DNA from 2 places in the Peptoniphilus indolicus genome. Region 2 is predicted to be linked to the other one. Evidence: a T-box and tRNA genes for the amino acid it is inferred to sense, from the RefSeq annotation. Region 2 holds a T-box; the other holds one or more tRNA genes.
What was found. The T-box of region 2 lies ahead of serS (serine--tRNA ligase). A T-box ahead of a tRNA ligase gene usually reads a tRNA of that ligase, here a tRNA-Ser.
Positions count from the first base shown of each region.

Region 1: it encodes a tRNA-Ser, which carries the amino acid that the T-box ahead of serS (serine--tRNA ligase) is inferred to sense. The anticodon was not compared.

Region 1 is NZ_UGTH01000001.1:577,398-592,856, forward strand. It holds gene gltX (glutamate--tRNA ligase) at 1-239, opposite strand, end outside; gene DYE58_RS11020 (hypothetical protein) at 430-591, opposite strand; gene feoB (ferrous iron transport protein B) at 596-2,734, opposite strand; gene DYE58_RS02810 (FeoA family protein) at 2,753-2,977, opposite strand; gene DYE58_RS02815 (FeoA family protein) at 2,974-3,210, opposite strand; RNA gene ffs (signal recognition particle sRNA large type) at 3,472-3,738, opposite strand; tRNA gene DYE58_RS02825 (tRNA-Ser) at 3,740-3,831, opposite strand; gene DYE58_RS02830 (biotin--[acetyl-CoA-carboxylase] ligase) at 3,938-4,909, shown strand; gene DYE58_RS02835 (GNAT family N-acetyltransferase) at 5,030-5,530, opposite strand; gene DYE58_RS02840 (nitroreductase family protein) at 5,972-6,490, shown strand; gene DYE58_RS02845 (CPBP family intramembrane glutamic endopeptidase) at 6,530-7,384, opposite strand; gene DYE58_RS11620 (ATP-binding cassette domain-containing protein) at 7,509-8,420, opposite strand; partial or broken gene DYE58_RS11295 (ABC transporter ATP-binding protein) at 8,397-8,885, opposite strand; gene DYE58_RS02855 (energy-coupling factor transporter transmembrane component T) at 8,878-9,567, opposite strand; gene DYE58_RS02860 (MptD family putative ECF transporter S component) at 9,567-10,154, opposite strand; gene DYE58_RS02865 (ABC transporter ATP-binding protein) at 10,165-11,883, opposite strand; gene DYE58_RS02870 (ABC transporter ATP-binding protein) at 11,880-13,619, opposite strand; gene DYE58_RS02875 (helix-turn-helix domain-containing protein) at 13,609-14,568, opposite strand; gene DYE58_RS02880 (glucose-6-phosphate isomerase) at 14,752-15,459, opposite strand, start outside.
Region 2 is NZ_UGTH01000001.1:217,672-233,130, reverse strand. It holds gene DYE58_RS01290 (DUF2207 family protein) at 1-817, opposite strand, end outside; gene trxB (thioredoxin-disulfide reductase) at 944-1,885, shown strand; gene DYE58_RS01280 (YibE/F family protein) at 1,926-3,041, opposite strand; T-box leader at 3,191-3,357, shown strand; gene serS (serine--tRNA ligase) at 3,400-4,686, shown strand; gene DYE58_RS01270 (glutathione S-transferase family protein) at 4,893-5,504, opposite strand; gene DYE58_RS01265 (YfjL-like protein) at 5,684-5,974, shown strand; gene DYE58_RS01260 (arsenate reductase family protein) at 6,058-6,411, shown strand; gene DYE58_RS01255 (hypothetical protein) at 6,469-6,984, shown strand; gene DYE58_RS11015 (hypothetical protein) at 7,013-7,207, shown strand; gene hydA (dihydropyrimidinase) at 7,243-8,619, shown strand; gene DYE58_RS01240 (adenine phosphoribosyltransferase) at 8,686-9,195, opposite strand; gene bioB (biotin synthase BioB) at 9,235-10,194, opposite strand; gene DYE58_RS01230 (zinc ribbon domain-containing protein) at 10,291-10,698, opposite strand; tRNA gene DYE58_RS01225 (tRNA-Leu) at 10,851-10,934, shown strand; tRNA gene DYE58_RS01220 (tRNA-Leu) at 11,052-11,135, shown strand; gene DYE58_RS01215 (sigma-54 interaction domain-containing protein) at 11,790-13,217, shown strand; gene DYE58_RS01210 (4-hydroxyphenylacetate 3-hydroxylase family protein) at 13,482-14,942, shown strand; gene DYE58_RS01205 (NifU family protein) at 14,954-15,247, shown strand; gene DYE58_RS01200 (acetyl-CoA hydrolase/transferase family protein) at 15,259-15,459, shown strand, end outside.

The sequences.
Region 1 (15,459 bases), 360 kb from region 2:
ACTTTGCCGTCTTTAACCATAACTCCTTCATCGTAGTCAATTCCAGCCCACTTTAAAGAGTCTATTAAATTTTCAATTGCTCCCTCTACAAATCTTGTTCTATCTGTATCTTCTATTCTAAGAATAAACTGTCCACCATTTTTCTTTGCATATAAGTAATTGTAAAGCGCTGTTCTAAGTCCTCCGATATGTAGATATCCTGTTGGACTTGGCGCAAATCTAACTCTGACATTATCCATAATTCTAATCCCCCTGTAAATGATTATAAAGCTAGGTCATTCATCTATCTATACGACAACTGCCGTTTAATATCTTATGAATGATTATATAAAAAAACTAAATTCTTGTAAATATTGCCATTTAAAAAGACCTCTTTCGAGGCCTTTAAAATACTTACTCTCTGTAAGATATTATATCATACATATCAAATCAATAAATGTCTTTATGCTCTCCGTGTGGATTTCCGCAACAATTGCTATTACAACTTCCACAATCACAAGTTGACTTCTTTGAAAAAACTCTTTTGATCGCAAAGCCTAAAGCCACGCAAAGTAACACCAAAACTACTACTGTAGATACTGTAACATTCATCTTCTTACTCCTTTACTGACCTGGCTTGTACTCCTTTTATGTCTTTATATTTATTAGGTCTAAATAAAAGATATAGATATACAGCCAAGATTACAATTGCTATTGCCGTCATAAAATTAGCCGGTTCATGCATTACTAAAACTCTTCCGAATTGATATATCATAAGCGCTACTGTATAGGAGAATAATATTTGGTATCCAACTGTAAACCAGAACCATTTTCTATCATTCATCTCTTCTCTTATCGCCCCAACTGCCGCAAAACAAGGTATTGTCAATTGGTTAAAGAACATAAATGAAATAATTGAAACGGTTGTAAAGTTTTGTTGAATCAACGGTACTAGACCCGGATCATCTGCCCCAACTTCTCCAATTCCAGCAACTACACCATACGTACCTACTACAACTTCTTTTGCAACTAAACCAAGCACAGTTGCAACCGCTGCTTTCCACTCTCCAAATCCAAGTGGAGCAAATACAATTGCTATCTTCTTACCTACGAATGACAAAATAGAATCTACTGACTCAGATTCCCAATCCAAGAAATCTCCGTGAATTGAAATATTTTGTAAGAACCAAATGGCCACAGTACATAGCAAGATAACTGTTCCAGCTTTAATTATAAACGCCTTACATCTATTCCATGTAGCCTTTAGACAATTAACTATAGATGGGAAATGGTATTGAGGTAGCTCCATTACAAATGGCGCCGGGTCACCATGGAATCTCTTTGTCTTTTTCAAAATTACACCAGTAACTATTACGGCTAAAATTCCTCCAAAGTACCAAAGAGGTCCATACCAAAAATGTCCCCCTAACACAGCTGTAAACATGGCAATAATTTCAGTTTTTGCACCACAAGGCATAAATGATGCCGTTGCAATAGTCATTCTTCTATCATTGTCATTTTCTATAGTTCTTGTACCCATAATTCCTGGAACTGAACATCCCGTCCCAATCAAAATAGGAATGAAACTCTTCCCTGAAAGTCCAAATCTTCTGAAAATTTTATCTAATATAAAGGCAATCCTCGCCATGTATCCAACATCTTCTAACAGTGATATCAAGAAAAATAGAGTCGCTATTATAGGTAAAAACCCTAATACTCCACCAACTCCGCCTATTACACCATCAACTATTAAAGATACAAGCCAAGGCGCAACTTCCATTGATTCAAGAAATTCAGTAGCTCCATTAGCTATAAATCCACCAAATAGAGCTTCATTTACCCACTCTGTTACTGGTCCGCCAACGATTTTTATCGCTATGTAGTAGATAACATACATAAGCCCTGCAAAAATTGGAATCGCTAAAAATCTATCTGTTATAATTCTATCTACTTTATCTGAAGTAGTAAGGCCTACTGTTCCCTTTTTAACTGCTGTTGTTGTCATATCAGTGATAGCTGAGTATCTTTCATCGGTTATGATACCCTCAGTATCGTCATCATATTCTTTCTCAGCTTCCTCTGCTATCTTATTTAATCTATCTATTTGCCCTTGTGTTAAATTTAATTTTTCAATTAATTTGTTATCAAGTTCAAACAATTTTATAAGTAACCATCTCTTAGCTGTATCATTTGAAACTTTTGGCAACATAGTTTCTATTTCCACAAGATATTTCTCAACACCTTCAGAAAATTTAATGCTGTAGTTATTTTCCGAAATCTTTATAGCCTCTTGTACAAGAACATCTATATTTTCATTTCTTAGCGCAGATATCTCAACTATCTTGCAGCCAAGTTCTCTCTCAAGTTTTTTAGTGTCAATCTTATCTTTATTCTTTCTTACAACGTCCATCATATTTAAAGCTATTACTGTAGGTATTCCAAGCTCTAAAAGTTGTGTTGTAAGATAAAGATTTCTCTCTATATTTGATGCGTCAACTACATTTATAATTGCATCAGGTTTTTCATTTAATAGATAATCTCTTGATACAACTTCCTCTAGTGTATATGGAGATAGCGAATAAATTCCTGGAAGGTCCGTAAAAAATATCTCCCTATCTTTTTTGTATTCCCCTGTTTTCTTTTCTACTGTTACACCCGGCCAGTTTCCAACGTATTGATGAGAACCTGTAAGCGTGTTAAAAAGCGTAGTCTTCCCACTGTTGGGATTACCCGCTAATGCGATTGTATATGCCATTCTTTCCTCCCGTTATAATTACATTTCTTCAATTTCAATAAGCTCAGCATCTTCTTTTCTTATACTGAGTTCATAGTTTCTTATGTTAATTTGTACGGGGTCTCCAAGTGGCGCCACTTTTCTTATGTAAATTTCTGCTCCTTTAGTTATTCCCATATCCATAATTCTTCTCTTTAACGGACCGACTCCATTAATCTTTTTAACTTTATAATAACTTCCTACTGTTGCTTCTCTTAGCGTCATTGTAACTCCCCTACCATAAATGCTGATGCTATGTCTTTTCCTATTGCAACTCTAGCACCCTTAATATTTACAATTAAATTTCCATTGTTCTCACTTACAACTCTTAGAGTTGAACCTTCTATAAATCCAAGATTGTTTAAATGCTTTGCCTGTGAATCCGTTGGAAGTTTATTAGACTTAACTTTTAATATTTTTAACTCCTTATCTATCGGAGCCATTAATAAACTCAACATAATATTTCTCCTATCTATTATCATTAACAGCGTATAAATGATAATTTGTATTAACTTCTACAATATTATAGCATAAATTCATAAAAAATCACTATAATTGAAAAATATTATTACTCCTATTTGTAAAATTTAAATCAATTCTAAAATAAATTCTTTTGTTTATATTGGTTAACTATTTCTTGGAAGCTTTGAATATTTTCTTTAAATTTTAAAATTTCACACAAAAAAACCACCCCTATAGGTGGTTGATTTTAATATGTACCATGAACCCGCTTTCGAATTATTGTTCACATACGGTACCCAAGTAGTTAACTCAGATAAGGCACCCCCATAACACACGCATGAACTTGCTTAGTGCTGCTTCCGTCAAGACCTGACACGATTCACAAGTATACATTGTATGGGACCCTATCGTCACCGCCACTTGCTTGGGGCAGGCTATACAAACAAAAATCCTTGAACGGGAATTCAACCCTGCTATAGCGAATTGCAGGTTACAAGGCATCGCTAATTCCCCGTCTATCATGGATGGCGGAGAGAGGGGGATTCGAACCCCCGATGCCTTTATGGGGCATACGCACTTTCCAGGCACGCGCCTTAAACCAGCTCGACCATCTCTCCACATGTTTAGACTTTCATTTTACATTTTTTGCAAGCTATTGTCAAATTGAAAAGTTTGTTTACCTAATTACAAAAATAAACTATAATTTTATTAGGAAGTGATTAAATGTCAACTAAAGATAAAGTTTTAAAAATACTCGAAGAAAATAGAGATATCCATATGTCTGGAGAAAGCATAGCTCTTCAACTTGGTGTATCTAGAACGGCTGTGTGGAAAGCTGTTAAAAATTTAAAAAATGATGGTCATAATATCAGTTCTGTAACCAACAGAGGGTATAAATTGGATAACTCATCTGATAAGTTGGATAAGTGGGCAATTATAAACTACTTAGATTCTGAAATAAAAGAAAGTGATGTCAGAGTTTATGAAACTATCGACTCAACTAACACAGAGGCAAAGCGCCTTTTAAATTCTGAAAATCTTTCAAATTTCACAGTTTTAGTTTCTGATGAACAAACTGCCGGACGAGGTCGTCGTGGAAAAACTTTTAAATCTCCTAAGGGAACTGGAGTCTATTTTTCTATTGTATTCTTCCCTAAAGAAGATTTTTCATATAATTCATTTGACTTAGTCACTATAAAGGCAGCCGTCTCTATTGTTAAGGCAATTGAAAAGACTACGGACAAAAAACCTGAAATAAAATGGGTGAATGATATATTTTTAAACCACAAAAAAATCTGTGGAATACTAACTGAAGCTGACATAGACTTTGAATCTAAGAAAGTTCACTCTATAGTCACAGGAATCGGCATAAATTTCACAACAGAATTTATAGACGAATTAAGTCCTATTGCAGGTTCTCTGTATGCTGAAAATTTACTTAGATCTGAACTTGTCGCCGAAGTAATAAATGAGTTTTACAAAGCTCTTTATTATAAACCTGACGAAGAAATATTATCCGAATATAAATCTCATTCTCTTTTACTCGGAAGATATGTAAATTTCGAACTCAACGGAACTAAGTACGAAGCCATTGCAAAAGATATAAATGAAAAGGGAAATTTAATAGTCCAAACAGACGATAGTAAACTGATGACACTTTCTTCAGGGGAAGTTTCCGTTCGCGGCCAATTTTAAAAACTATAATTTAACTTTAGGACGTCATATTATATATGCGTCCTTTTGTTTAACTTCTGTATAAATCATAAACATATCATTATATAAATTTAATTAGAAATTCTCATATAACTTAAACTCCTAATTAGCTTTATATTGCATTATAAGCATTTTAATGTTTTCTCCATTTATATTTCTAATTTCACTTCCAATTATTATAAACCCTGAATTTTTATATAATTTAATAGCCCTTTTGTTAAATTCCCTAACCTTTAAAATTAAATTTTTATCTTCAAATCTATTATTATACTCTTTCAATATAATTCTCATAAATTTACTACCAAATCCCTGGCCGCAAAAATCAGGCTTTAAAGATAGTCCAAGAATTACATTTTTTTCATTCTCTATAAATCTGAAATTACCTATTAATTCTCTATTTTTATATAGAGACAGAAACTCTCTTTCTCTTGTCTCCTTAAATAAAATTCCCCATTCTTGCTCCCTTAAAATTTCAAATTCCGGATAATTATGCACGTCATAAGGTTCTTCATATCTCCAATTACAAATTTCAAAAATATCTTGTTCTGTAGTAATTCTTACTTCAAATTTATCCAAATACATCCCTAGTTGTTTAACTATCACTTCATATTAACTAACATTTTCTAAGCTTAATCTTTATTTATATTTTAACTTTTCTAAAGTTTCTCTAAAAATCAAAAAGACATCCAATTTAGATGTCTTTTTATGTATAGCTGGGAAGAAAAAAGATGATTGAAATATCCATTACTCAGGATATTTACAATATAATGATAGCACTTTACGAAACATATTGCAAGCCTTTTCATAAATATTTTTTGAAAAATATTTGTAATTTACCCAGATTAATTTAGTTCTATTTTTTTGAAAACACGTTTTCATTTTTTGTTGTTTTTATGTTAAACTAATCTATACATTCTAATCTTTCATTCAAATGTTGATTTAAATTTGTATTTTTTTAATTTTTTATTTATCATGGCATTAAAGGTTTATGAAAATATTTATTTTGGTATAAATAATGAGAATTAAATAAATATGAGGTGAAATATGTTAAAAGATTTAATTAAAGAGAGAAGAAGTATTAGACAATATAAAGAAAATTCTGTAGATGTAGAATTAGTAAAAGATTTATTAAAATATTCACTTATGGGGCCATCTTATAAGAGCGCAAGGCCGGTTGAGTTTTTAGTTGTAACTGACAAAGAAATTTTAGAAAAACTTTCAAACGTCGGCTCTTTCTCAACAAAATACATAGCTGAGGTTCCAATGGCTATAGTAATCCTTGCAAATACTGAAACCACTACAACTTGGGTTGAAGAGAGCGCTATTTCTGCAGCTTATTTCCAACTTCTTGCTCAAGAAGAAGGGCTTAATACTTGTTGGGTAAACTTAAAAGAAGGTGAAGCATCTAACGGAGAAGAAATACAGGCTTACTTAAAAAGTTTCCTAAACTTCCCTAAAAACTTAAAAGCCGTCTGCATGATTCCTGTTGGATATGGAAACGAAAGAGTTAGAAAAAGAAAAGATTTTGAAGTTGACGAAAAAATACACTACAACACATTCTAAAATTTTAGGGCGATCATCTCGCCCTTTTTTATTTGTATCTCAATTTTGAAAATATCTATCATTATTTTTTAACAATTTATATACTACTAAAGAAAAAATTATATATATCGAAATTGATGGTAGAGAAGCTTCTACTCCAAAATCCCCACCGGTAATCAATAAGTTTTTTGACAATAAAACTATATTATAAATAGATTCCGGATTTTCTGATATACCTATATTTATTATTTTACCAATAAATACTATATTCCATATACTATGTACAATGGCACTATTCCAAATACTATTGCTTTCAATAGTTATTAGAGAAAATAATATCCCAACAAAAGTTCCTGCAACCATTAATTGAATTATACTTATAATATCCAAGTCTCTGCCAATTATATGTAATCCTCCGAATATAACTGACGGTATTAAAATAGCCCATTTTCTATTTAGTTTCTTTTCCAAAATTCCAAGTATTACTCCTCTAAATATACTCTCCTCAGCTATCCCTGTTGCAATTCCAAAAAAGAATACTGAAGCCGTTATTATCTCGAGTTTATTTGTCGCATTTCCTATTTTAAATTCTGCACCTGTAGTAATTAATAGTACTATTACAAAAATAACCATAAGAAACCCTATAACTACATACTTTAATTTCATATTAGTTGGGCATATCCTATATTCATTCAAAGTTGATTTAAGTACTTTTTCAATTAATACCTTCAAATTTATTAATATTAAAACAATAGATATTACTCCCGTGAAAATATTTGCTACTGCATTTGGAATACCTATCTTCACTACTATCCTTCCCACTCCAATTGCTGCTAATTGCGCTATAACTAAGCATACAATTGATAAAAATATTCCTCCCACAACTTGATATTTAGATAAGTGTTTTTCTGTCATAAGTCTCTCCTATTGTCATTATGTTAATAATAGCATTATACTAAAACTATACAATATTTACTAATTACCTTTTTCTATTGCACTGTTCATAAAAAAGAGCTACGCAACAAAGCATAGCCCTTATTTAATGCACAAATTCTATAACTTTACCATTTGAATTTTTAATAAATTCAAAGTCATGCGTAACTACTATAACAATTTTATCTCGTTCTTTTAGCATATCCAAAAGGTTTACAACAGATTTCATGGTCTTATTGCACAACCCGCTCGTCGGCTCGTCTAAAACCACTATTGGCTTGTCCGATAAAATAGCATTTGCAATTAATAACCTCTGTTTTTCTCCGCCCGATAAACTTTGTGGGTGAGAGTCTTTCTTTTCAAATAAGTTTAAAACTCTTAGCACTCTCTCCTTACTTAAATTATCTTCGGTCGCCAAAGAGAGTTCTTCCCAAACACTTTCTGTAAAAATTTGATAGTTCACATCTTGCATGACCAGTGAAATATAATCCTGTGGTCTTTTTATTCTCTCTCCATTGTAAAATGTCTTTCCTTTAAATTTTTTATTAAGGCCGCACAAACTCCTTATAAAAGTTGTCTTTCCTATTCCGTTCTCTCCAACTATAAAATTTATCCCTCTATCAATCGACAAATCCATGTCGAACAAAACTTTGCCTCTCTCATACCAATACTTGTAGTCTCGCATCTCCAATGCTCCACGTGGAGCATGCTTTTCATAGACGTTCGTTTTACTCCATTCACAGTCCACATTCTCTTTAACTATTTTTTCAAGAGTTCTAAGTTCATATGTAGATACAGTTTCTTCTCTTATATCGTCTTTATTTAACTCTGTAACTCTCCCTTTGTTCAGGATGTAGAGCTTATCCATGAGTTCTTTTAAAAAATATAACCTATGTTCAGCTACTATAATTATCTTGCCCATGTCTCGTAACTTTTCTATCACATTTTTGAATTCATCTATTGAACTTCCATCCAAAGACGAGGAAGGTTCATCAAAAATATATACTTCTCCATCCATAACGGCCACTCCCGTTATAGCTACTAGCTGTCTTTGACCTCCTGACAATTTAAAAATATTTTTACCTAGTAGATGTTTTGTATTTAACAGAGTCGAATATTCTTCAATTGTATCTATTATCTTCTTCCTCGGAATGTTTCTGTTTTCTAACGCAAAAGCTATTTCATCAAAGCTGTCTATTGAAAAAAATTGACTTTTAGGATTTTGAAACACCGTCTATATACTTTCGCTCCGTTTTGCTATGTCCAGTTCATAGATGTTTTTCTTATTAAAAAGTATCTCTCCACTAAAATAAGCCTTTGTAAAGTGAGGTATAACTCCGTTTATCAGTTTCATAATAGAGCTCTTGCCTGAACCTGAATTGCCTGTTATTACATTTATTGTTCCTTTTTCAAACTTCATTGAAATTCCATTCAAAACTGTATCTTTTGCATATTTTAAAGTCACATTTTTAAATTCAAGCATACCTACCTCTAACAAATATTACAAACACTACACCACATCCTAAAATCATTAAGTAATCTATAATTTTTAGTCTTGTGTTAGATATAGAAGTCCTTTCTTTCCCAACCACAAGCCCTCTGCTCATGGCAGATATGGAGACATCGTCCGCAGTTTTTGAAGCAACCATGAACAATGGTACTACTTTAAATTCAAAATATCTAATTGGGTCTTTGAAAAAATTAGATATAGTGATCCCGTACATCTTCATTCCATAATTTATAAACTGTAAATCTATTTGTAGTGAATAGAAAAATCTAAACATGACGGCTATAGGTATTATGAGTTCATCCGGAAAGTGCCAAGCCTTTAAAGCCGCCACCAAGTCCGACATAGTTGTTGTGGATATTGCGTAGTACCCCATCATTATCCCCGGCAACATTCTTCTAATTATGCTTCCAAGTATTAATGTAATTAGAGATAAAATTCCCATTCCCTCTTCAAAATTCTTTGTCAAAAAAATAGATATAACTATTGCAAGTAAACCCTTTATACACATTTTATACTTCTTTTTTTCAAGCAATAATACAAATGGAAATACTACCAAAGAATACGCTAATAGAGGAGCTGTATATTCTAAATTTCCTGAAATACATACCGTGGACAAAGTCACAGTCATAATAAGTTTAGTTCTAAAATCAAACATCAGATCATATTCGCTCTCTTAAAATGTTTGTTTAACATTTTTATTCCGAATGTCGCTCCTATATATCCACCAAGGCACCCCATTAGCACTATAGGTATAAATGACCAAGTTGGCATGACTGATAACATCTTGTTGACAAATTCTTTAGGATATCCCATTGCTATAATTTGCTTAATATAAGCCTCTCTAGCAAAAAATATAGGTATTAAATTAAATCCGGCAAACACCGCAAAAACTGTATATGCAAGTCTAGCTTTCTTAATACTCTTGTAATTTCCGGACTTAATAATGTATTCAGAAATCAAAGCTGTAACCACTGTTCCCGGCAATACATAAGGACCGTGTCCGCTCATCATAAATACAAGACCCACCACTATTCCAAGTATTAAAACCATACCGAATTTTTTAATCTTGGTTGAATACAGCATAAATACCGGCGCAGAAACAAGCGCTCCAACGAATGGTACTATAGGCATCAAGACCGGAATAAACCCTATCATTCCTCCACACCAGTAAAGTGCTGTAAGTAAGATCGAAAATAATCCCGCATTTATTAAATCTTTAACTTCCAATCCTTTTTTATCCATAATTTCCTCCTCAATAAGTGAACTTTTCTGTCAAGTTTGATTTTTCTATGAGTCTGTTGTATAGTTTGGATTTTTCCATTAGTTCTCTATGAGTTCCCTGTGCGTTTATCTTGCCCTTATCCATAACTATTATTTTATCCACCATCTCTACTGACTTTAGTCTGTGTGAAATAATGACTACAGTTTTTCCAACTATAAGTTTATTTAAACTCTCTTGTATCTTCATCTCATTATCTACGTCTAAAGATGCACTGATTTCATCTAAGAGTAATATTGGAGCATCTTTTAAAAATGCTCTTGCTATTGAAAGTCTCTGCCTTTCTCCCCCTGATAGCTTACTTCCATTTTCACCAATGAGCGTCTGATATCCATTAGGTAACTTCCTTATAAATTCATCACAATTTGCAGCCTTCGCCGCTTCCATTATCTCTTCATCAGTTGCATCCTGTCTACCTATTCTTATATTCTCCATAATAGAGGCATTAAAAAGAATTACATCTTGAAATACCATTGACACATTCTCAAATAAAGAATCAGTTGAAATTTTTTTAATGTCATATCCATCAATCTCTATATTGCCTGAATCATAGTCAAACAGTCTGGATATAAGACGTAATATAGTAGTCTTACCACATCCTGAAGGTCCGACTATCGCTGTAACATCACCCTGCTTAGCTACAAATGAAACTCCATCCAATACTCTCACATCAGAATTGTATCCGAAAGATATATTTTTAAATTCTATGTCGAATTTTCTCAATTCAACATCCTTCCCCGTTTGTATTTTAGTATCTTTTAAAGCATTTATACGTTTAGTCCTTGCATCTATATAGAATAACTCAGCTAAATTTTCATCCATAGCTCCAATGCTGTCTATTAACTTAACTGAACCAATTAAAAATCCTATTACGTAAATTAGCTCAACTTCATTTTTGGCAAGCATCATAGAACCCACCAATACCACAGCACCTATTGCAAATTTAATAACCGAAAAAGAACTCAACACCGGCAAAGCCTGTCTTATTTCTGCCTTTATATGCATATCCTCGCTGTCTTCTATTGCAGCATATACTTCATCTTTCTTTTCCGATGCCATACCGTAACTTTTTATCTCTTGTTGCATCTCTATATTCTCTTGAAATATTTCTGCATTCTTTCTAAGTTTCCAAAAGAATTTTTCACTCCAAACCTTTTGGTTATTCTTAGACATAATTAACATCAATATTCCAATCAACATAGGAACCATAGCCGCAACGCCTAATTTCCAATTTGAAAGCAACATCATAGTCGCTATGATAGTTAAAAATATTGCCGTTGCTACCACTCTTGGAATTGCATGGGACACGCTATGTTCCAAATCGAGCACATCTTGCATTATAGTTTGAGCCACATCTGATATATCATGCTTTGAGAAATATGATATCGGCATCTTCTTGAGTTGGTCTGCAATTGCTATTCTCAAATCCTTTGCCTCAGCGTAGGTAGTGTTAAAAGTTCTCTTATATTCTAAATTCAGCACAATGTACATCACTACCACAATCGCAAAAATAATTATGTAGTAAGTTTTATTTTCTACAGAATTTCCTTTTAGCAAATTATCTACGAAAAACAATATTGCCACCATGGCAGACATAAGTGAAAAATTCACCAGCACAGATGCCTTTATAGCTTTTACAACTCCCCTTGCTCCCTTTTCAGTTAGAGCAAATTTATTTTTTAACCAGTTCATTTTTTCACCTTCCAATCATTAGCTTGTCTAAATTTTTCCTGATAACTTCTATATACTGAATCTTTAGCCATCAATTCAGCATCATTACCGCGTTCAATTATCTTTCCATCTTGCACAACCAAAATTTCATCCACATTTCTTATAGAACTCAACCTGTGTGCTATCATAATCACCGTCTTGCCCTTCATTAAATTGGCAAAGGCCTTTTGTAATTCATATTCATTTTCCGGATCAGCTGCCGCACTCGCCTCATCTAAGATTATAATCTTGGCATCTTTTAAAATCGCTCTGGCTATAGCTATGCGTTGAGTTTCCCCACCTGATAGATAAACTCCCTTTGTCCCAATAACTACATTCTCTCTCTCTTTAAATTTGTCCAATATCTCATCACATTGTGCCAAGTGCAAAGCTTCCATAACCTCTTCACGAGTTGCTTCTTTATTCCCAACTTTTACATTGTCAAATATCGACATTTTAAAAAGTTTTGAATCTTGGAACACATTCGCTATATTCTTCACTATAGCATCTTCTGTATATTCATCTATAGAATGTCCACCTATCAAAACCTTGCCGCTATTCACAGGATAAAATCCTGAAATCAACTTAACTATTGTGGACTTACCACTTCCTGAAGCTCCAACCAGCGCATATGTCTTACCTTGTTTTAAATAAAATGAAAGATTATTCAAAATCATATTTTCTTCATATCCAAAGCTGACATTCTCAAAAGTTATATCACAATTCTCGATCTCTTTGACCTCACCATGAAATAAACCTTTTTGTTTCATATCTGTAAATAAATCTTCAATCTTTTTAATCGCTGATGTTGCTTGGTATTGATACATTGCCACATACATTATCTTCATAAATGCATTGAAAATTACTCCACACATAGATACATAGAAAATAACCTTAGCCGCTATATCATATATATTTTCTCCTCTTGATATGACATATATTGACGCAGGTATCAAAATTAAAATTATAGAATTAAAAAACATTTGGAATACTACATAAGGCACTCTACAACTCATGCTGTATGAAAGAGCCATTTCTGAATAGTCCAAAATAGAATTGTAAAACTCTTTTAATGATCTGACATTTGCTTTAAATATCTTCAAAACGCTCATGCCTCTGACATATTCTACAGCTCCTGAAGTCATTTTCTCTTGAGCCAACATATACTTGCCCATGAATTCAGTCTCACCCATCATTCCCTTACCGATAATTCCACCAATGATTACAGTTATAATAAATAAAATTCCGAGTCTATAGTCTACAACAAAAGCCAAAATTAAAGAAAACAATGGAGTGAATACCGCTGTCGCCAAGTCTGGAATCAAGTGTGCCACGCTCATATGAGTTAAAGCCGTATTGTCATCTATTATCTTACGAATTCTTCCTGATTCATTCTTGTCATAAAATGAAAATGAAGCTCCCATAAGATTGTCTATTCCCCTCTTTTTTAAATTCGTCTCCAATCTAAATGCTACCAAGTGAGTACACCAAAGACTTATAAAATAAACAATTGCATTTGCTATTAAAAACCCTAATATACATCCCGCAATGTTTACAGCATCTACAACTTTCTTCTCAACTAAAAGACTGTTCAATAATTTGTACAAATGCCAATACGACGCTGCCATACATGCTGAAGATATTATGGTCAACAGAATTCCGCTATAAACTAAGTGAATCTTTTCCGGCACATACTCCTTTAACTTTTTATAAATCATATTTCAACCCTCCTCTGTATACTCTAGGACTAATGCCCTCATATTTTCTAAACATATCTGCAAACTTACTCGCATTTGCATAACCAACACTCTCTGCAATCTCTGTTATGCTAATTTTGCTCAATCTCATCTGTTCCTTTGCATATTCTATTCTCTTGTTTATTAAATACACATGGATGCTATCTCCATAAACTTCCTTGAAAGCTCTGTTCAGATAAGTCTTTGAAATGTTCACGATGCTCGCCAACTCATCAACAGTGTATTTTTTTCTAAAATCACCAGTTATCAATTTTTGAACCTGCTGTACTTTTTCTATATGTTTCTTTGGCAGATAGACAAATTCATTTTCTTCAGAAAGTTGAATGTCTTTTAAATAGAAAAGCGTTTCTAAAAGAGCCATTCTGTATCTATTCACATTAAAAAACTCTTCTCCTATAAAACTTTTAAAAATCTTTTCGATTCCTAAATCCTTTTTAAGTACAGCCACCTTCTCCGAACCAAATTTCTCATATATTCCCATTATCGAAACTCCAAAGCTTTCAAAAATTTTTTCTGTCTCTTCGCTTATCTCTTCAATTGAAATAAAATACTCTAAATTTTTTAGATGTCCTTCCGGAAATTTAGCCTCCGCACAGTGCTTAGCTATGCAGTCCACAGTGAATGAATGTTTTGTTATAAAAGATACCTCATTAGTGGTAGGCAACTGACACTTCATTTGCCCCTCTAAACAGTATGACAAATTCATTGATTTAATATTAAACCCTCCAGAAACTTCATAATTATATGTGTCTCTATAGTCAGTCAAAACCAAATATATCCCATCAAATAATTTCGCCACATAATTAAAGCTATCTTGTGCCTTTTTATATCTAAACTTCGAAAGACCTTTGAGCTCTCCTATATAATCCAAATTCATTTTATTCATCAGAATTTTTTTCATTTGTTTCATAAATTTACCCTCAATAAATTGATAACATATATCATTTGCTATCAGTATACATTTTATTTTTTCTTTATTCCACTCCAATTTAATTTAATTGTCCCTTTTGGAAAATTCATTTGTTCAATAACTGTTTGCATTTAAAAATTTTATAACTTCCCACAAAAAAATAACCTATTCCGTTTGAATAGATTATCTCAATAATTTTTTATATATTTGTTTATACTGCTCAACGCCCGGCTGATTGAATGGATTTGCTCCAAATAAAACGGAAGATACGAAGCATGCGTACATAAAAAAGTAAACTAATTGACCTAAGTTATACTCATCTATACTATTTATCTCAATCATAAGAGTATCTATATTATTTTTTGAATGAGCAACTTTAGTGGCTTCCATCACCACTTTATTTATATTGTTTAAACTATATTTATTCAAACCCGCATAGTCATTGCTGAACTCTTCCAAATTTATTTCCAAATCTATTTTATTTTCATTTACGAATAGTACTGTCTCAAATAGATCTCCAGGTCCTTCTTGAATATACTGCCCAATTGAGTGGAGATCTGTTGTGTTTGTCAAATATGTGGGAAAAATAACATTATCACTCTTCCCTTCACTCTCTCCAAACAACTGCACATACCATTCTTGTAAAAATTTCAAGCTCGGATCATATGAAACTAAAAACTCTTTATTCTTCCCATTGTCATAAAACTCTTTCCTCGACAGAGCATATTGGACAGAAGGATTATCGAATGTAACCAATTTTCGTTTGTAATCTCTTATTCCTCTTAGAAATTCATCTATATTTATTCCCGCCGCCGCCATAGGTAACAACCCTACTGATGTGTGGAGTGAATATCTTCCACCTACATTTTTAGGAACTGTAAGTCTTTTATA
Region 2 (15,459 bases):
CAAACAGTGTGGTATATTTTGAAGAGTCAATGTTATTTAATTTTAGTATAGACTCTATGTGTTCGGATTTAGCATCTAATGCGATTAGATTAATAATGTCTTTTGTAGTAAGAGAAGATGTATTAATCTTTTTATTTTCAAAGTTTTCTACAAATTTAAGATATTCAACGTGAAGTTTTTCTCCTTGTGGAGTTTTTTCAAATATTTTTTTAGTTTGGTTAAAAGATAGTATCAGTGAAAGTGGAATTACAATTAAAGCTAAAAATCCCTTATAGTATGTTAAAATCAAAGCGACTATCAAATACATCAAAGCTATTAAAATAATTAGCGCTGGAATTTTTATATTATTTTTCTTTTTCAAATTTTTAGTATATAGCGATTGTTCGACTAAATCAAAATATTTTTGCATAGATTTATTAAAGTCGTCGGGCGCAGATTTTCTCTCTCGTAAAATATCTTTTGATGTTATATTTTTGGGATTAATAGTTTTAAAGAATTGTATAAGATATTTTTCGGGCTTCTCTAAGTTTTCATCAGTTAAAAAATCTATGGAAAAATCTTTTGTGCCAATGTTTAGATTTATGTTTTTATTTTCGTTTAAGCAAAGTAGTGTTGCAGTTAAAGATTTTATAAATTTCATATTTCCAAACACCAGTGAGCTTATTTGAGCTGGGGTTAAATTTATCTTAGGCATTTCTACTTCTTTTCTTATATTGTTTTTAAAAGATTTCTTTAGCAATATTGAAATACTGATAATCAACATAATTGATATAATATTAGCATTAATTGGATTTAAATGTTCTATTAAATTATTCACTTAATTCACCTCAACTTAAGTATAACAAAAACTGAGCGGGGGTGTGAATTATTAAGTTAATTTATGGGTATTTAAAGTAAGAAGAATATTAATAAAAATTGAGTTTATAATAGAAAGAGGGATAAAATGTACGATTTAATCATATTGGGAGCAGGTCCTGCGGGATTGACAGCAGGTATTTATGCTTCAAGAGCCAGTTTAAATGTACTCATAATTGAAAAGGGTATTGAAGGTGGCCAAATAGCTAATACTGTTGATGTTGAAAACTATCCTGGGATTAAAAATATTTCAGGTATGGAACTTGGAATGACTATGAGAGCCCAAGCGGAAGAATTCGGGTGTGAGTTTGCAATGGATGAAGTTGTATCAGTTGAACTTGAAGGAGAAACTAAAAAAGTAGTTGGTAAGTTTGGAGAATATGAAGGCAAGACTTTACTAATTGCAGCAGGAGCATCTCCAAGACCTATGGGTGCTAAAGGGGAAGAAGAATTTAGCGGTAGAGGTGTATCTTATTGTGCAACTTGTGATGCGGCATTTTATCAAGACCTTGAAGTGTATGTAGTGGGCGGAGGAAACTCTGCTGTAGAGGAAGCTCTTTTTATAACAAGATTTGCTAAGAAAGTGCATATAATTCACAGGAGAGACAAATTAAGAGCTACTGAAGCTGTGCAAGAAAAAGCTTTTGCAAATGAAAAGATAGACTTTATATGGGACAGTACTATTGAAGAAGTAAAAGGCGACAAAATAGTAAATGAGATAGTGATTAAGAATTTAAAGACAGGTAAAGTTACAAATATAAAACCTAATGAGCCATTTGGACTATTTGTGTTTATAGGATATGTTCCTCAAACAGAAATATTCAAAGATAAGCTTGAACTTGAAAATGGATATATAAAGACTGATGAAGAAATGAGAACTAATATAGAGGGTGTGTTTGCGGCTGGAGATATAAGAGTTAAAAATATCAGACAAGTTGTTACAGCGGCTGCAGATGGGGCTATAGCGGCTCTTAGTGCAGATAGATATATTGATGAAAAAGAGGGAACTCTTTACGAAGGACTTAAATAATAAAATTAGCAACCGATATATGGTTGCTTTTTAAATGTATTTATTTTTTATTTTGTTGCATAAAATAGCTTGCTAAGATAGCGGTTATTGGAATTGTAAATAACAATCCAATGCTACCGGAGATCGAGCGAACTATTTCTGTTGCAATCACATCTAAATTTATGATTTTATAATTACTTTGATTAAATATCATCATCAACAGTATTAGGGGAAGAGCACTTCCAAGGTAGGCTAAAATTAAAGTGTTGCTCATAGTTGACATAATATCTTTTCCAACATTCATTCCTGAATTCAAAAGCTCTTTAAACGATAGGTCTTTATTATTTATTGATAATTCATATATCGCTGAAGAGATGCTCATTCCAACGTCCATCACAGCTCCAAGAGACCCCCAAATTATTCCGGCAAAGAGCAATTCTTTTGGCTCTAAGGTTAGATTGTTTGGAAGATATAATAACATTTGTGTTTCGTCCATTGAAAGACCGGTGAGATGTAATTTATTTCCAACAAAATAAGCTATGAGTGCTGCTAAGATAGTTCCGAGGCAAGTGCCAAGTATTGCACATAAACTTTTTTTGCTAAAGCCGGCAACTATCAATATTGTGAAAATTGAAATTAAAATTGAACTCAAAACAGCCATTGTAACCGGGCTATGTCCATTTATAATCATAGGAATTGCTCCGAAGAGTATAATTCCAAGAGTAAAAAGCAAGGATATTATTGAAAGGACACCTTTTTTTCTACCTATCAATAAAAGAAAAAGTATAAAAAATGCAGCCAAAATATATAGATAATCTGTACGCAAGTGGTCTGATATGCTATATATTGTTTCACCGTAGGCATCTTTATTTTCAAGAATCAAAACTTTATCGCCTATTTTTAAATCCAAGTTACTATTCAATTGAGTGGAAATAGAATTTTTCACTTCAATTGTCTTATCCTTGTTTTCTCCAGTCAGAAATTTAACTTCAACTGTTTGTTCTTTATTTCCAAAGCTGTCAACTTTACTGAATTCAGAAGTTTTAGTTACAATTGCTTTTTCATAATGCATATATTCGCCCTGACTATTTTCCAAACCAATTGTAGAAGCTGCAAGAGATTTGATGGGAAATATAACCACAAAAAGAAATATAAGTATTAATAATTTATTTTTCATAAAATCCTCCAGAAGTATTTTAACACTTGTAAAAATTTAATAAAACCTTTTAGCATAATTATAATTTTAAGAGATTTAATTACTATTAGAAAAAATAATTCTTAGTATTTGAAAAGAATTTTATAAAATGATATAATTAATTTAATTTTTATAGGACAGTGATGAGGAATAGTAAGTTGTGCCGAGTTTTTAGAGAGTTTACGTTTGGTGTGAGTAAATAACGAGGGCAACTGAATCCGCCTTTGAGTCTATTGTTTTAAAGAGAGTCTATTTGTAGACTAATTAGGGTGGCAACGCGGGTCTTCTCGTCCCTTTGGGATTGAGAAGGCTCTTTTTATTTTTTAAGAAAGGTGAGAAAATGTTAGATATTAAATTTTTAAGAGAAAATCCTGAATTGGTAAAAGAAAACATAAAAAAGAAATTTCAAGATGAAAAGTTAGGACTTGTAGATGAAGTAATAGAGATTGATGAAAAACTTCGCCAAGAAAAAATTAAGGGTGATGATTTAAGAGCTCAAAGAAATAAGATTTCAAAGGAAATTGGAGCATTGATGGCTCAAAAGAAAATTGAAGAAGCAGAGGCTACAAAAGCTAAAGTTAAAGAAATAAATGATGCACTTGTTCAAATTGAAGAAGATACTAAAAAATATGAAGTAGAACTTAAAGAGAGAATGCTTGTAATTCCTCAAATCATTGATGAAAGTGTTCCTGTTGGAAAAGACGATTCAGAAAATGTTGAAGTTGAAAGATTTGGAGAACCGGTAGTTCCTAAGTATGAAGTTCCATATCATGTTGAAATAATGGAAAGCTTTGACGGAATAGATTTGGATGCTGCAAGAGATACTTCAGGTGCAGGGTTCTATTATCTAAGAGGAGATATAGCAAGACTTCATTCTTCAATTCTTTCTTATGCAAGAGATTTTATGATTGATAGGGGATATACATATTATATTCCACCTTTTATGATTAGGTCAGAAGTTGTAACAGGGGTTATGAGTTTTGCTGAAATGGAAAATATGATGTATAAGATTGAAGGCGAAGATTTATATTTGATAGGAACTTCAGAACACTCTATGATTGGTAAATTTATAAACACAATCACAGATGAAGAAAAAATGCCTTTGAGAATGACATCTTATTCACCTTGCTTTAGAAAAGAAGTTGGAGCACATGGAATTGAAGAGCGTGGCGTATATAGAATTCACCAATTTGAAAAGCAAGAAATGGTAATAATCTGTAAACCTGAAGATTCTATGAATTTCTATAATGAGCTTTGGAAAAACACAGTAGATTTCTTTAGAAGTCTTGAAATTCCAGTTAGAACTTTGGAATGTTGTAGTGGAGATTTAGCAGATTTGAAGGTTAAATCTGTTGATGTTGAAGCTTGGTCTCCAAGACAAAAGAAATATTTTGAAGTAGGTTCTTGTTCAAATTTGGGAGATGCTCAAGCAAGACGTCTTGGAATTAAATTGAGAGGAGAAGATGGAACTTATCTTGCTCATACACTTAACAACACTGTAGTCGCACCTCCAAGAATGTTAATAGCTTTCTTAGAAAATATGCTACAAGAAGATGGTTCAGTTAAAATTCCAGCACCACTTAGAATGTATATGGGTGGAAAAGACAAAATAGTTCCTGTAAAATAAGAAATTAAATAAGCTCAGCTGAGCTTATTTTTGGCTTTATAATATCTGTTGGGGAATAAATCCCTAACAGATATTATAGAGCTAAATAAAAAATATATTAGTTAGGCTATAAAGGCTAAACAAAATAAAAATTTTAAATTAAAATAGGAAATCTAAAGTTGTTAATAGATTTCCTATTTGTTTATAAATTTTATAGAGTTGTAAAATTATTTATTAGATAATTCTAAAAATTTTTTAACTGCTTCATCTTGTTGCATAGCTTCCATAAATCTTGCAACATTAGGATATTCACTCCATGGCTTAGGGGTTTTAACAGACCAACGAGCCATTACAAATGCGTATGCATCGAGTACAGTAAGTTTATTTTGATAGATATGGTTGGTATCTCCGATCAAATTGTCAAGGTGTGTCATAACACGGTCTATTCTTGCAAATGAAGCTTCACGAGCTGCTTCAATACTTTTTTCGTCAGTGAGTGTAGTATATCTTTGAGGGCTAAACAACGGCCAATAAGCAGGGTGAAAATCTCCTGTTAAGAAAGAAATGGTTTCATTAAATTTAAAATGATTTACAATTCCTTCATTGCTACCTAAATTACTTTCAGGATATCTTTCAGCGATATATTGGAGAATAGCTCCAGCTTGAGTCATCATACGAGATTCACCTATATCAACAGCAGGCACAGTTGCCAATGGATTTATCTTTTTATATTCTTCGGATGCATAATCTACTTTTTCAACTTCATAATCAGCGCCGGCCCATTCAAGTGCTATCCAACAAGCTAAAGAGCAAGTTCCGGGTGCATAATATAATTTCATAAATAAACCTCCCTAAATATTTCTTTTTAATTTCTACTCATAAATAAAATTAGCTAAGCAAGTTGAATTATAATAGCAAGTGATAAGGCTGTAAAATAAAGCTATATTATGATAATATTTAGTTAATACATAAAAGTAAAATGAGTTTAAAATATAGTTAAAATTTTAAGGGGACTTTATTGAGAAAAAATAGTGATGGATATATTTTGCTACTACTATCAGCATTAATAATATTTTATTTAAAATTGGGTAATCCAATTAACTTTTATAGAAGTAAAAATGTTGTAAATAATTATATTTCTAACAAATACAGCTCTGATATGTATATAGCAAAGACTTATTATAATGGATCTGGAAAATATACTATGGCAGTGCAATCAAAAAATAGAGAAGATTTTTATTTTTTAGTAGATACAAGAGATGGAAAAATAACAGCTGATAATTATGATGAAAAAATTTCGGGTAAATAATTAATCTATCAGAAAATAAAATCGTAATGAGAATAAAATTATTTTGTATATTTATTGGAAAGATAATATAGGGGGAATAAATTATGGAAAAAATTTTAATGGTATGTTATCCAAAATGTAGCACATGTAAGAAAGCTGAAAAATTTTTAAAAGAAAAAGATATAGAATACTCTTATAGAGATATAAAGGAAGAAAATCCAACATTAGAAGAGTTAAAGAAATGGCACAAAATGAGTGGACTTCCGCTTAAAAAATTTTTTAATACATCAGGACAGCTATATCGCTCAATGGAATTAAAAGACAAATTAAAAGATATGACAGATGAAGAACAATACAAATTGCTATCATCTGACGGTATGTTAGTAAAAAGACCTATTTTAATAAAAGGTTCAAAAGTATTAGTTGGATTTAAAGTAGATGAGTGGGAAGAAATATAATTAAATTTTAAGGGGTGTTTAGAAATGAGCGCCCTTAAATTTAATTAAGAGATAGTTATGATAGAGTGGAATTCTTGTAAATTTAGGACAATTGTAGTACTTATTATAGGTGTTGTATTTGTAAAGTTTAATCAGCTATTAGACATGGAAAATAGAAAAATTGTTGAAGAATATCTTAATGAAAAGTATGCAGATAAGACATTGTATATAAAAGATGGGATGTATTTTATAGAATCCAAAGAAAATAAGGACAATAATTTTATAGTGATTTTAAACGATAAAAAAGTTAAGGATGATACATATAAAAAGGATGTAGAAAGTGGCAAGTCTACTATCTATAGACTAGAGAATGAAGTATCTAAAATATTGGGAAAAGATTTCGAATTTGATATTAACCATACTATAATAGGTGAGAATTTTGGAGACGTTGGATTTAGAACTCAGGGCAAGAATTTTATCGCATTGAACGGAGAAACTTTAGAAATTGTAGCGAATAAAGACTATGACATCCGAGATTTATTTGAAAAATATGGAATATTAACGTATAACAAAAAAAGTTGGTGTCTTAAATAGCAAAGAATTAGCTGATACAATATTGGAATTGAAGAAAAAATTTGCTGAAAAAAATTTGAAATTTAGCAGTGTGAGTGTCACTTTAAACAACAATAAAAATTATGAAAAAATATCAAAAGAGGAAATAGTTAGTTGTAGAGTTGAAAATATTTCCTATTATGATATAGATGAAAACTTAGTTGATAAGCTTGAAAAACTTATGGTTGTAAGTTATTATGAATAAATTTATTTGAAGATTAAAATAGAAAGGAAAGATATATGAAAAAGCTTTTAAAAAATGGAACTATTGTTACTGGGGATAAAGTAGTACAAGCTGATTTACTTATTGAAGATGAAAAAATAGTTGGAATTGGAAACTATGATGAGGCGGATGAAATATATGACGTCAAGGGAATGTATGTAATGCCAGGGGGGATAGACCCTCATACGCACATGGAACTTCAACAATCGCCACTATATAGGTCTGCTGATGATTTTTACACAGGAACTGTTGCGGCGGCTGTTGGTGGAACTACTACAATATTAGACCACATAGCTTTTGGACCTGAAGGAGCAAATTTACACTATTCAATTGACATATATAGACAACTTGCCAAAAAGTCAGTTGTAGATTATGGTTTTCACGGAGTTATTCAATACGTTGACGATGATATTTTAAAAGAATTGGACGAGATTGTAAGAAATGAAGGGATAACTTCTTTTAAAGCCTATTCTACTTATGGATATGCAATGACGGATATAGATTTTTACAGAATTTTAAAACAGATGAAGAGTTCCGGAGGTCTGTTGACGATACATTGTGAGAATGATTTAATAACAAAACATTTGATTGAAAAAGCAATGGAAGCTGGTCATACAGATGTAAAATATTTTCCGGCGACAAGACCAAATGAAGCAGAGGCAGAATCTGTTGACACTCTTCTAAATTTATCTAAACTTGTGGATGTGCCTGTATATATTGTGCATACTTCAGCTGGAGAATCTGTGGAGAGAATAAAATTATCAAAAGAGATGGGGCAGGAAGTTTATTCTGAAACTTGTACTCAATATTTAATGTTAACTGATGATGTATATTCTAAAGATGGAGCAAAAGAAGGGGTTAAGTACTTAATGCAACCTCCTCTTAGAAAAAAGAAAGACCAAGATGTATTGTGGAAGGCATTAAAAGATGGGGATGTAGCTACGGTTGGAACTGACCATTGTCCATTTATCTATGCTACTGAAAAATCAAAGGGAATTGAAAACTTTACCAATTCACCTGGAGGAGCACCAGGAGTTGAAGAGAGAATAAAGATATTATTTTCAGAAGGTGTGCAAAAAGACAAAATAGACTTAAATACTTTTGTAAATGTTGTAAGTACAAACTCAGCAAAAATATTTGGTATGTATCCAGAAAAGGGAAGCTTAGAAATTGGAACAGATGCCGATATAATGGTAATAGATCCAAGTAAAAATGAAAAGATAAGCGTTGACACGCAACATTCAGTGTGTGATTATAACACTTATGAAGGTTTGGAAGTGAATTGCGGAATTCATTTAGTATTCTCAAGAGGAACTCTTGTTGCACAAGACGGAGAATTTAAAGGAACTCGAGAATATGGAAAGTTTATCCATAGAAAAAATAGAAACTTTTAATTAAAAAAGTTCTAAATGTTCGTTTGTTTTATTTACAACGGACATTTAGAACTTTATATTTTTTATTTAATATTTTATTACACTTCTTACATCATAACCTTTTAAAACGTCTCTTCCAGGAAGATCCTCTAATTCAATTAAAAAGTCTAGTCCAATTACCACTCCACCAAGGCTTTCAATAAGTTCAATAGCAGCTTTTGATGTTCCACCAGTTGCTAAAAGGTCATCAACTATAAGTACTTTTGTCCCTTCTTTGATTGCATCTTGGTGCATTTCAATCTTATCAGTTCCATATTCAAGTGAATATTCTTTTGAAACAGTTTCAGAAGGAAGCTTTCCAGGTTTTCTAACAGGAACAAATCCACAACCTTTTTTATATGCTATAGGTGCTCCAACTATAAATCCTCTTGCTTCTATACCAACTACAACATCAATTTCATCATTTCTCAAATCGCTTATTTGGTCAATTGCCTCTTTAAATCCATCAGATTCTTTAAGCAATGTTGTGATATCTCTAAAAATTATGCCTTCACTTGGATAATCTTTAAGTGCTCTTATTTTGTCTCTAAGGTCCATAATCTCCTCCATTCAAAAGAATTATAGCACATGATAGTTTCATACTACAACTTTATATCCAAGTTCATTTATCATTTCTATATCTGTCTTTGGATCCATTCCTTGAGTTGTCAATAGTGTGCCTGAAATACTTGCGTTCGCTCCACTCATAAAGCTTTCTTTTCCAGTATCACTAAGCAGTGCTCTTCCGCCTGCAAGTCTTATATATACATCTTTTAAAATAAATCTATAAATGGCAATAGTTCTATTGATTTCTTCTTGAGTTAAACGCTCATTGTCGCCCATAGGAGTACCCTTTATTGGATTTAAAATATTAACAGGAACAGAATCAACCTTTAACTCTTTTAAATCAAATGCCATGTTTATACGGTCCTCTCTTGACTCTCCAAGACCTATAATACCTCCGCTACAAACTTCCATTCCAACTTCTTGAGCAGCTTTTATAGCATCTATCTTTTCATCAAAACTGTGTGTTGAACAAACAGTTGCAAAAAATTCCCTTGATGATTCTAAATTGTTATGTACTCTTCTAACGCCTACATCATAAAGTTTTTGATAATTCTCTTTAGACAAAAGACCAAAAGAAGCACAAACTTCAACACCTACATCTGACTTAACTTTTTTAATTGTCTCACACACTCTGTCAACTTCTTCATCTGACAATCTCTTACCACTTGTAACCAAAGAATATCTTTCTATTCCAACATCTTTTTGTTTTTGAGCATCAGCAACTACTACATCTTCCTTTAAAAGACCATATTCATTTGAATTGTGTCCATAATGACCTGACTGAGCACAGAATTTACAATCTTCTGAACACTTTCCGCTCTTTGCATTTATAATAGTGCAAAAATTAAAATTTGTACCACAATAGTGTTCACGAATTTCATTTGCACATTTTTTTAAATCTTCATAATCCGCTTTGTATAGAGACATTGCCTCTTCTTTAGTTAAATCATAACCAGCTATGACTTTATCCTTCAATTCAAAAATATCCATAAAACACCTCTATAAAAGAATACAGTTTTATGGATATAATGTCAATTATTTATATGCTTAAGTTTACTATTGTTTTTATTGTATGAATATTGTTAACTATGTTCTAGCGTTAAATTTTGTTTTACACTTTTTACAAGTAACTAAAATTTTTCCTTTCTTCTTTGGAACTCTCAATTCTTGTTTACAATTAGGACATTCTATGTACTTAAAATCTCTATCAGACAAATTATTTTTTGCTCTATTAAATGGTTTTCTAATGGAAGATATAATAGACAAAAACTTTCTATTTTCTTCATATCTCGCGTTGATATTTCTTGAAAGTCCTCTATAGTAAACTATTACTACCAATGTCAATGAAATTATATCTGCTCCTTGAAATTTATATGCAAATCTATAAATTATTCTCTCTATTATAAAAACAATTAATAGAAATTTACTTAAAGCATCTGTGCCATAAATAGCAGCATATCTTCCTCTCATAAATTCAATAAATTTTTGTTTCAATTTTTCACCTCTTTTGAGATATTATAACATTAACAATAACTAATTAAAAATATTTACTCTAAAAGCTTAAATTTGAAAATATTTGTTTAAAAACACTTGACCTAAATATAAATTTTAGGTATAATTGTTTTCGTTATTAAGATGTAACTTATGCGGGAATGGCGGAATTGGCAGACGCGCTAGACTTAGGATCTAGTTCCAATGGAGTGGGGGTTCAAGTCCTCTTTCCCGCACCATTTTAACTCACTATTTAGTGAGTTTTTTTACTCGAATTTGAAAATATTTGTTTAAAAACACTTGACCTAAGTATAAATTTTAGGTATAATTATTTTTGTTGTTAAGACATAACTCATGCGGGAATGGCGGAATTGGCAGACGCGCTAGACTTAGGATCTAGTTCCAATGGAGTGGGGGTTCAAGTCCTCTTTCCCGCACCATTTTAACTCACTATTTAGTGAGTTATTTTTTTGTTCAAATTTAGATAATATAGATTGATAGTAATTACCCTCTTTGCTTGAAAACAGTTAAAGAGGGTAATTAAGTATGATTACAAAAAAAGTATATAAATTATTGTGACAATTAAAAACTAAATTTAATATATTTTGTTCAAGTATAGATAGGTGCTATTGCTTTAATTAGTTGTTTCATATTAACAAGGGCAAAATCAAAGTTAATATTGAGATAGAAATATTTTAAATTAAATGATATAAATAATATAGATGCATTAAACAATGAATAACTGTTTTATAAAGAATAAAAAGTTATTTAAAAATTAAATTTAGAATATTTGGTTAGATCAACATATTCTAATCTTTTCAAGCAATTATTTTAAAGGCTTAAATTGTTATAAAAATGAGACATATATGTTGAAATTTACATTCTTTATAATTATTAGTATTGGCAAATATGGCTTAATAAAAATTTTAATGAGTTCTAAAAATAGTGTACATGTAAGAAAAAGATTTATCTAAAATGTGTTTAGATGAAATAATTAGAATTTAATGAAGCTTAATTATAGATCTGAAATTTAAAGTTTAGATAAATGAGGACTGTGATTATAAATTTATAACTAATTGTAAAGGAGAATCTAATTGAGAAAAAAATTTATAGAATCATCAGACAATATTACAGGTAAGATCTTTGAAGAAATTTTTGATAAAAATAAAGATCTCAATAATTTAATGCTGCTAGGAGAGATATTGGATAAACTTAGTGATGGAGTTTATATAACAGATGGGGAAGGACTTACAATTTTCGTAAACAAGGCATATGAAAGAATAAGTGGAACAAGTAGGAGTTTATTTATAGGCAAGAAAATGGAACAAGTGATAAAAGAAGGGCTTATAAATACATCTGGGACTTTAAAAGTTATTGAGAATTTAGAAGAAGTAACTATTAATCAGATTCTAAATAATAAAAATCAAGTCGTAATTACAAGTACGCCAATTTTTTCTAAAAATTCTGAAATATCTATAGTTGTGACTACAGTAAGAGATGTTACTGAAATAAATGAATTAAAAGATAAGTTGGATGAAAGTGAACAAAATATATTAATGCTTAAATATTTAATAGATCAGGAAAGTAAGGTTATATATAATTCACATATAATGAAAATGATTCTAAATAAAGCTAAAAAAGTAGCGAATTATGATGTATCTGTATTAATTACAGGTGAAACTGGAGTTGGAAAAGATGTTATAGCAAAATATATATATGAAATTGGGAGCAGAAAAGATGGGCCTTTTGTTGAAATAAATTGTTCTGCAATTCCAGCAAATTTAATAGAATCAGAGTTATTTGGATATGAGTCAGGAGCTTTTACAGGGGCATTGAAAAAAGGTAAAAAAGGAATATTTGAAATTGCGAATAATGGCACAGTGTTTCTAGATGAAATAGGTGAATTACCATTAGAACTTCAAGCAAAATTACTAAAAGTAATACAAAATAAAAAAATAAGAAAAATAGGAGCAGATAAGGATATTCCAATAGATGTGAGAATAATAAGTGCGACAAACAGAGATTTAGAAAAGATGGTAAGTGAGAAGTCTTTTAGACAAGATTTGTATTATAGGATAAACGTAATTCCGATACATATACCACCTTTAAGAGAGAGAAGAGAAGATATAATTCCTTTAGCGCTACATTTTTTAAGAGAAAATAATAAAATAAATAAAACTAAAAAGTATTTTTCAGATAAAGTACTTAGAATATTTTATAAAAATAATTGGTATGGAAACGTTAGAGAGTTAAAGAATATAGTAGAGAGGGTTGTAATTTTAAGTAGAGATAACTGTATAGAAGAATGGGATTTACCGGAAGATATGGTAAATTGTAATAAAAATGTACAAAAGAAAAATATTTTTGAAAGTGGAAGTAACCTTGATGAAATGTTAGATCAATATGAGAAAAAGATAATCAAAGAAGTTATAGATTACACTAATTCACAAAAAGAAGCATCAAAGATTTTAGGTATAACTGAATCAAAACTTTGTAGAAGAATTAAAAAATTGAGAATATAAAAAATATAAATTGCAAATTTGGAATTAATATCAAATTTGCAATTTATATTTTTCAACAAAGATAGTAGTTAATTACAGTAGTGTTAAATAAAAGTACATTTATAGTTTCATAATTGAAATAATTTAAAAATAATTAAATTATAACCACTTCAAAAAAGACCTAATTATAGAGTTTTCTTAAAATATAAAGTTGGCATGAATTTTGCTGTATATATTAGTGTAAGATATAGTAAGCAATAAGATAATAATGAGAGGAGAATTATTATGTTAATGACAGGGAAAGAGTATATCGAAAGTTTAAGAAAGTTGGATATTAAGGTGTATATGTTTGGAGAAAGGGTGGAAAACCCGGTAGATAATCCTATTATAAGGCCGTCTATAAATTCTGTTGCAATGACTTATGATTTGGCACATGATCCTGAGTACGAGGATTTAATGACTGCAACCAGCCATCTAACAGGAGAAAAAATAAATAGATTTTGTCATATACATCAAAGTAGAGAAGATTTAGTCAAGAAGATTAAAATGCAAAGACTTCTTGGGCAAAAAACAGCAAGTTGTTTCCAAAGATGTGTAGGAATGGATGCTTTTAATTCAATTTATTCAACAACATATGAAATTGATAGAGAAAACGGGACTAATTATCACGAAAGATTTAAAAAGTACTTACTTGAATGTCAAAAAAATGACTGGACGGTTGATGGAGCAATGACAGACCCTAAGGGAGATAGAGGATTAGCGCCTTCGAAACAAAAAGATCCCGATATGTATGTCCACATTAAAGAGGTTAGAGAAGATGGAATTATAGTAAGAGGAGCAAAAGCTCATCAAACCGGCTCTATAAATTCTCATGAACATTTAATCATGCCTACAATAGCAATGGGCGAAGATGACAAAGACTATGCTGTAAGTTTTGCAATTCCAACTGATGCAAAAGGCGTATTTATGATTTATGGTCGTCAATCATGTGACACAAGAAAATTAGAAGAAGCAGCTGATATTGATCTTGGAAATAATACTTACGGGGGACAAGAAGCTCTAGTAATATTTGATGATGTCTTTGTTCCAAATGAAAGAGTGTTTATGTGTGGAGAATGGAAATATGCAGGAATGTTAGTTGAGAGATTTGCAGGATATCATAGACAATCTTATGCATGTAAAACAGGCGTTGGAGATGTACTTATTGGAGCAGCAGCATTAGCAGCAGACTACAATGGCGTTCCTAAGGCCAGCCACATTAAAGACAAAATTATAGAAATGCAACATTTGAACGAAACTATGTGGGCTTGTTCACTGGCTTGCTCAGCGGAAGGAAGTAAAACTGATTCAGGGGCATATTTAATTGATTTATTACTTGCAAACGTATGTAAGCAAAATGTAACAAGATTCCCTTATGAAATAGCAAGACTAGCTGAAGATATAGCGGGAGGATTGATGGTAACAATGCCTTCTGAAAAAGATTTAAAGGGTGAGTTTACAGGACCTTGGGTTGAAAAATTTTTAAATGGTAAGGTTGGGACATCAACAGAAAATAGAATGAGAGTGTTAAGACTTATTGAAAATATAACTTTAGGAACAGCCGCAGTTGGATATAGAACAGAATCAATGCATGGGGCAGGTTCTCCACAAGCTCAAAGAATAATGATAGCAAGACAAGGAAATCTTGAAGCTAAAAAAGAAATGGCAAGAAGAATTGCACACGTCGATGTTTCAAAAGATAAATAATTAGGAGAAAAATGTCAGATAAAGATTTGAATATAAGAGTAGAAGACTTTATAAAGAGTAAAGTTGAACCTATAATTTCTTCTCATGGTGGGAAAATAAATATTAAATCTATAGAAGATGGAGTAGTTACAATTGCCTTAGCCGGCAATTGTAGCTATTGTCCATCAGCACAAATAACTACTGAAGAAATTGTAAAAAGTAAAGTGGTAGAAGAATTTAAAGGGGAAATTATTGACGTAAGATTGTATACAGATATAAGTGATAAAATGTGGGAATATGCAAAAACATTTCTTAGACATGAGTGAGGAGAGATATTTTGAACTGGTTAGAGGAATATAACTCAAAGTTAGTAGATGTACATACTGCGATAGAAAATATTAAATCAGGAAATAGAGTAGTTTTTGAACATGCATGTGGAGAACCTAAATATTTAATAGATAACTTGGTTGAAAATTATAAAAATCTAGAAAATGTTGAGATAGTACACATGGTACCTATGGGATCTGCAAAATATTGT